Regions from separate parts of the Mesorhizobium delmotii genome, predicted to be linked through region 2. Evidence: predicted binding sites of a transcription regulator. Region 2 holds the regulator's gene; the other holds the start of a gene.
What was found. Region 2 encodes PhoB, which activates phosphate uptake and scavenging genes when phosphate is short. Its sites were predicted from a motif close to TGTCATNNANCTGTCAT; they were not measured.
Positions count from the first base shown of each region.

Region 1: the regulator PhoB is predicted to act here: its motif matches at 2,119-2,135, upstream of BQ8482_RS24515 (esterase-like activity of phytase family protein).

Region 1 covers NZ_FUIG01000042.1:43,049-46,876, reverse strand. The annotation lists gene BQ8482_RS24530 (GFA family protein) at 1-329, shown strand, start outside; gene BQ8482_RS24525 (hypothetical protein) at 498-746, shown strand; gene BQ8482_RS24520 (glycoside hydrolase family 25 protein) at 973-1,989, shown strand; gene BQ8482_RS24515 (esterase-like activity of phytase family protein) at 2,196-3,828, shown strand, end outside.
Region 2 covers NZ_FUIG01000043.1:141,820-145,647, forward strand. The annotation lists gene pstA (phosphate ABC transporter permease PstA) at 1-365, shown strand, start outside; gene pstB (phosphate ABC transporter ATP-binding protein PstB) at 378-1,193, shown strand; gene phoU (phosphate signaling complex protein PhoU) at 1,232-1,939, shown strand; gene phoB (phosphate regulon transcriptional regulator PhoB) at 1,956-2,645, shown strand; gene BQ8482_RS26205 (ROK family protein) at 2,842-3,828, opposite strand, start outside.

The DNA.
Region 1 (3,828 bases), on a different contig from region 2:
TGCGCGTCTGCCATTGCCGGCTCTGCCAGAAGGCGCTGGGCGCGGCCTTCAACGCCCGCGTGCTGTTCCGCATCGACGACGTGACGACAGAAGGACCGGTGGCGCTGGTGAATTCCTCGCCCGATCTCAAGCGCGGCTTTTGCCCGGACTGCGGCACGACGTTGTTTTCCCGGCGCGACTCCGCCGGCATCATCGGCGTCACCTCCGGCTCGCTTGACGATCCTTCCGTGTTCAAGCCACAGATGCATATGTGGACCGCCTCGAAGCAGCCCTGGGTACAGCTCGACGACGGACTGCCGCAATATGAAGGCGCGCCACCCCCGAATTGAAGCACAGGCGAACTGAAGCACAGGCGAACCGAAGTACAGGCGAACTCAAGCACAGGGCGTGCCCAGATTTTTTCGTCCAGGACACGAGATAGTCGGCAAAACGTCATTGGCGAGCCATCATTGCCGCCTATCTATTGCTTGCGGGTAGGCAGTCGAAGGAGGCGACGGATGAACGACAGAATCAACACCCTGGATGAGCTTTTGAGCGATCCGATGGTCAAGCTGGTGATGGAGCGTGACCGCGTGCAGCCGGCCGAGCTTCGCTCGCTGCTTGAAGAAAAGGTTCGTCGGGATGATGATGCGTCGGTCAATCCCGTCACCGATCGCCCCAACTCCGATCGCCTCGGCACCGACCGCTCCATCCCGCCCGCTCATATAGTAGCCGAGAGCTGCCACAAGCTATGGTTGTGCGGCTAGGCAGCGGGCCTGCAGGCGTCGGCGATCCTTCGCGCCCTCCTGCGGCGTTTCCAGGCTCTCACCGCTACGGTGATTAGCGAGCCCGCCATGTATTCTGTTTGCCCAGCCCCTCTGCCCTAACAATTTGATTCAAACTTTGTTGGTAATTTCTCGTTAGTAATCCGGACTGGTTTGTCCGGCGGCGTTGTCTTGCCCTCGGTCTGTTGTGTTCTGCGTACAGGTCCAGATGCGGTTATCAGGCGTCGTCATCTTCTCGATCGCGTCACTTTGCCTTGCCGGCTGCACATCCACGTCCGGCGTCGACGCGCTGCAAGTGCCGTCCAGCGAGACGACCAGCTCGGTTGTGCGGCCGCCCGCGCCGGTGGCGTCGGTCGGCGCTGCCGATGCCGAACCCGACTTTGCGCAGGAGGAGGCGACGGAGCAGACTGTGGCGATGGCCACTCCGGAGCCTGCCGAAAGCATTGAACCACCCGTCGAGCCGATTGCCCTGGTGGCGCCGAAGCGGCTGGCACGGGCAGCACCGATACTCGCCGAGCCGGTCCAGCGCTATCGTTTCCGTGACGCCAAGCCGATCAATTTCGGCAGGGCATCGCCCAGGCACCTCGCCGTTCACGGCGTCGACGTCTCGCGCTGGCAGGGCAATGTGAACTGGGCGAAGCTGCGCGCGCAGGGCGCGAACTTCGCCTACATCAAGGCGACCGACGGCGGCGATCATCTCGACCCGATGTTCAGGAAGAACTGGCGCAATGCCGACGCCGCCGGCCTCAAGCGCGGCGCCTACCATTTCTTCTACTGGTGCCGCACCGCCGGCGAGCAGGCCGACTGGTTCATCCGCAACGTGCCGAGGGTCGAGGGCGCCTTGCCGCCGGTGATCGATGTCGAGTGGAACGGCGAATCCAGCTGCAAGCGGCGGCCGTCGCGGCAAAAGGTGCTGGAGAAGATGCAGGTCTTCATGGACAAGCTCGAGCGCCACTACGGCCAGCGGCCGATCATCTACACCGCGCCCGATTTCTACCGCGATAATCTCAGAGGCGCATTTCTGGACTATCCATTCTGGCTGCGCGCGGTGGCACAGCACCCGTCAAAGGTCTATCCCGGCCGCAAATGGGTGTTCTGGCAGTATTCCGGCTCCGGCCTGTCGCACGGGGTGAGGGGCCGCATCGACCTCAACGTGTTCCACGGCGACGAGAGAGCCTGGCGGAACTGGGTTGGTGGGAGGCAGATGGTGGCCGAGGCGGAGTAGGGGAACCGGTCCGGAGGTGGAACTTCTTGCTGCTTGCGCCCGGAGGTGCTGATCGCGGCCGCAGAAAGCCGCCATTTGCAGGCCAGCATGAGGTGAATATCGACGGACCCTGACCGCCTGTCGCGGAAGTGTCATCGATCCGTCATCGCTTTGAAATGTGGTTCCCGCAAATCAGGTGGCTTCCATTCGAACAGGAGACGCCACCCGTGCCCCGCCATTCCGCGCTTTTCGTCCTGACGGCAGCGCTTGCTGCCTCGGTTTCGCTGCCGGCCCATGCCGACATGATGTTCAACCGGGTCGCGAGCTTCGCAGTCGCCGGAAACCTCCCGGCCGACGTCGAGAAGACCACGCCGACTTCGTCCGAGATCATCACGGCGAGCGAAGACGGCATGACGCTGGTTTATTCCGATAGCCCGCTCGGTGCGGTCGGCTTTATCGACATCGCCGATCCCAAGGCGCCCAAGGCCGGCGGCATCGTCAAGATATCAGGCGAGCCGACCTCGGTCGTGGTCATCGGCCGCAAGGTGCTGGCCGGCGTCAACACGTCTCAGAGCAAAGCCAAGCCTTCGGGCAACCTCACCGTCATCGACCTTGCCTCCAAGGCGATCGAAAGCACCTGCGACCTCGGCGGCCAACCGGACTCACTGGCGTTCAGCAAGGACGGCAAGTTTTTGGCCATCGCCATCGAGAACGAGCGCGACGAGGAGATGAACGACGGAGAAATTCCGCAGATGCCTGCGGGCGACCTTAGGATTTTCACGCTTGCCGAAGGCCAGCCTGATTGCGCGACGATGAAGACGGTCAACCTGGCGGGCATTGCCAAAGTCGCGGCGGAAGATCCGGAGCCGGAATTCGTCGCCTTCAACGAGGACGGCGAGATCGCGGTCACGCTGCAGGAAAACAACCACATCGCCATCGTCAACGCCGAAACCGGCGCGATCGTCACCCACTTCTCCGCAGGCTCCGCCACGCTGGACAAGATCGACACCAAGAAGAACGGCGCCTTGTCGTTCGACGGCAAAATCGAAGACGTCGCGCGCGAACCCGACGCCGTAAAATGGCTCGACAATGACCGTCTCGTCGTCGCCAACGAAGGCGACTACAAGGGCGGCTCGCGCGGCTTCACAATCTTCAGCAAGAAGGGCGAGGTTCTCTACGAATCCGGTCCGTCCTTCGAGTACGAGGTCGCCAATGCCGGCCATTATCCCGACGACCGCAACAAGAAGGGCGTCGAGCCGGAAGGTCTCGAGACCGGCACGTTCGGCGAGGACAGGCTGATCTTCGTCGCTTCGGAGCGTGGCTCGGTTGTCGGCGTCTACAAGGACACGGGTGCGGAGCCTCGGTTTGTCCAGATCCTGCCGTCCGGCATCGGTCCGGAAGGCCTGGTCGCGATCCCGTCGCGCAATCTCCTGGTCACCGCCAACGAGGCCGACCTGGTCGAGGACGGGCTCGCCCGCTCGCACGTGATGATCTACGAGCGCTCCGAAGGCCCCGCCACTTACCCGATGATCACGGCAAAGCCCACGGCAGACGGCACGCCGCTCGGCTGGGGCGCGCTTTCGGCGCTCGCGGCCGGCGACACTGCCGGCAAGCTGTTCGCTGCCTCGGACTCATTCTACGCCAACGCGCCCTCGATCTTCGAGATCGATGCCACGCAGACGCCGGCGCTGATCACCGGCAAGACCATCGTCACGCGTGGCGGCCATCCTGCACAGAAGCTCGACATCGAAGGCATCGTCGCCGACGGTGAAGGCGGCTTCTGGCTGGCCAATGAAGGCGATCCGGCAAAGCTCGTCCCGCACGCCATCCTGCGCGTCAGCGACAAGGGCGAGATCGAGC
Region 2 (3,828 bases):
TGCCGCCGTCGATCCGCGAGGCGGCGCTCGGCATCGGAGCGTCCAAGGTCCAGACCGTATTCCATCACGTCCTGCCGCTGGCGATGCCGGGTATCATGACCGGCACCATCCTCGGAATGGCGCATGCGCTGGGCGAAACCGCGCCGTTGCTGATGATCGGCATGGTCGCCTTCATCGTCGACATTCCCGGCGGCTTCACCGATCCCGCGACGATCCTGCCGGTGCAGATATTCATGTGGGCGGATTTCCCGGAAGCTGGATTCCAGCAGAAGACTTCGGCGGCGATTTTGATTTTGCTGCTGTTTTTGGTCATCATGAACGCCATCGCGGTGATACTGCGCAGGCGCTTCGAGCGGCGCTGGTAAGGAGTAGAGGATATGAACATCATGACGGAAGCCGGCGTCGAGCAGAAACTGAGCAGCGGAACCAATGCCCCTTCGATCAAGATGAAGGGCGAAAAGGTCTCTGTTCATTACGGCGAGAAGCGAGCTCTGTTCGACGTGGATATCGATGTCCGCGAGAACCAGGTGACGGCGTTGATCGGCCCATCGGGCTGTGGCAAGTCGACCTTCCTGCGGTGCCTGAACCGAATGAACGACACCATCGATATCGCGCGGGTGAGCGGCAAGATCACGCTCGACGGCGAGGATGTCTACGACCCGAAGATCGATGTCGTCGAGCTGCGAGCCCGCGTCGGCATGGTATTCCAGAAGCCGAACCCGTTTCCGAAGTCGATCTATGAAAACGTCGCCTACGGTCCGCGCATTCACGGCCTGGCCAGGAGCAAGGCCGAGCTGGACGGCATCGTTGAATCGAGCCTGAAGAAGGCCGGCCTGTTCAACGAGGTCAAGGATCGCCTGCTCGAGTCGGGTACCGGTCTCTCCGGCGGACAGCAGCAGCGCCTGTGCATCGCGCGCGCCATCGCCGTATCGCCGGAAGTGATCCTGATGGACGAGCCCTGTTCGGCGCTCGATCCGATCGCCACCGCCCGCGTCGAGGAACTGATTGACGAACTGCGCCAGAACTACACGATCGTCATCGTCACCCATTCGATGCAGCAGGCAGCGCGCGTGTCGCAACGCACGGCGATGTTCCATCTCGGCTATCTGGTCGAGGAGGGCGCGACCGACAAGATGTTCACCAACCCCGACGACAAGCGCACCCAGGACTACATCACCGGCCGGTTCGGCTGAGCGGTCCGGCGGCGAATTTCGAACACGAGGACAGTATCATGGGTGAACACACCGTCGCATCTTTCGACGAGGAACTGGAGCACATCGACAGGCTGATCCGCGATATGGACGAGCTCGCCGCCGCGATGGTCGCAGCCTCGATCCGCGCGTTGCTTGCATCAGACAATGCGATGGCGCAGCGCGTCGTCTCGGACGACGCCATCATGGATGCGCGGCAGCGCGAACTCGACGATAGTGCGATCACGCTGATCGCCAAGCGGCAGCCGATGGCGCAAGATCTGCGCGCCGTGGTTGGCGCAATCCGCATGGCCGGCGATCTCGAGCGCATCGGCGACCTGGCCAAGAACATAGCCAAGCGGGTCAGCGCAGTCGGGCAGAGCGCCACGCCGCGTAATCTCTCGCACGGTATCGACGCGATGGCGGATCTCGTTCTTGTGCAGCTCCGCGGCGTGGTCGAGCACTATGTGTCGCGCAATGCCGGCGCGTTGAAAGAACTGCGCGCCGACGACCAGAAGATCGACGTGAAATATACGGCGGTTTTTCGCGAACTCCTGACCTACATGATGGAGGATCCGCGCAACATCACCGCCTGCACGCATCTTCTGTTCTGCGCCAAGAATCTCGAGCGTATCGGCGATCACGTCACCAACATCGCCGAAAACGCCTACTATGTCGTGACCGGGCAGCAATTGCCGGCGGATCGCCCGAAGCTCGACGAAACGACGATGTCGGCGCCGGCGACATGACGGGGGTGACCGGTCGATGATCGCGCCACGCATCATGGTGGTGGAGGACGAAGAGCCGCTGGGCGTCCTCCTCCGCTACAATCTGGAATCCGAAGGCTATCAGGTCGAGGTGGTGACGCGCGGCGACGAGGCCGAAATCCGGCTGCAGGAAAACGTGCCCGATCTTCTGGTGCTCGACTGGATGGTGCCGGCGGTTTCCGGCATCGAGCTTTGCCGACGCCTTCGGATGCGCCCCGAAACCGAGCGGCTGCCGATCATCATGCTGACCGCACGCGGCGAGGAGAGCGACCGGGTGCGCGGCCTCTCGACAGGGGCCGACGACTACCTGGTCAAGCCGTTCTCGACACCGGAATTCATGGCCAGGATCAAGGCGCTGCTGCGCCGCGCCAAGCCCGAAGTGCTGTCCAGCGTGCTGAAGGTCGGCGACATCATGCTCGATCGCGAATCGCACAGGGTCTATCGCAAGAAGAGCGAGATCCGGCTCGGGCCAACCGAGTTCCGGCTGCTCGAATTCATGATGCGGCACCCGGGTCGGGTCTTCTCGCGCAGCCAGTTGCTAGACAATGTCTGGGGCGAGACGATCTACATCGACGAGCGCACGGTGGACGTCCATGTCGGACGGTTGCGCAAGGCGGTCAACAATGGTCGCATGCCCGATGTCATCCGCACCATCCGCGGCGCGGGCTATGCGATCAGGGAAGACTAGCTGATATTCAGGTGATGCCGGCCTGCGACCGGCGATTTCCTGCGATTCCGGTACGTACCCAAAAGTACGCTCCGTTCCGGTTCTCGGAACTCACGCAGTCTGGTCGGCTCGCGCCCGTCTTCGAGCCGGCGCGGCCTGACCTGAATCTCAACACATCCCCAAGTTGCAATCCGCCGTTGTTCCTTGCCTTTCGGAGTCAGGCCACGTGCTTCCTGATCATGCCGGACTTCCCTTGTATGCCCGGCGCGAAAATCTCCTGGTCGACGAAGCTCAGCGCCCGCAAGGCGCAGCCTTCGCGGATCAGCGGCAGCTCGTTCGTCTCGGTGTCGAAGGAAATCGAACCCGAATGATGGCCGCCGGCGGTCTGGGCGATGGCCTCGCGCAGGGCCGGCTCGATCAGGTCGAAGGCGGCAGCGTTGGCGCCGACCATGGCGACCGGCGCCGGATCGATCAGCGCGAACAGGCTGCCGAGCCCGAAGCCGAGCGCTTCGCCGGCCTTGCGGTAGGCTTCGCGCTCCGGTCCGTCCGCCTGGCGCGCCCGGGCCGCCAGTGCCCGCATCTCGGCGTCGCTGACATCGGCGACCGGCTCTGCGTTCTCGCTCAATTGCCTTGCGTTGCGCCAGATGGCGTAGTTGCCGGCATAGGCCTCGACGCAGCCGCGCCGCCCGCAGCGACAAAGCGCGCCGCCCGGCCGATGAATCATGTGGCCGAATTCGCCGCCCGAGGAATGGGTGCCGGTGAACAGTTCGCCCTTCAGCACCAGCCCCATACCGATGCCGTGCGAGAGCAGGATGGCGATGAAATCGTCGCGGTAGCGATCCGGCTCGCGCCAGCGCAGCGCCACGGCCATCATGTTGCAGTCGTTCTCCATGATGGCCGGGATGCCGAACTCGCGTTCCAGAATGTCGGCGAAGGCGATGTTAGTCTGCGGCGTGATCGGCGACCACAACATGGCGCGCGCATGCGAATCGGTGATGCCCTGGATCGCCAGCGCGATGCGGGCGACGCTTTGGACGTCGAGGTCGGGGTCTTCGATCCGGCGCCGCACGATGGCGACACATTCGTCGATCAGCTCGTCGCGCGACATGGTCAGCGTGTCCAGCCGGCGTTGTTCCTCGGCGACCACCTGTCCGGCATAATCGATGACAGCGACCGACAGGAAATTCAGCGACAACACGACCGC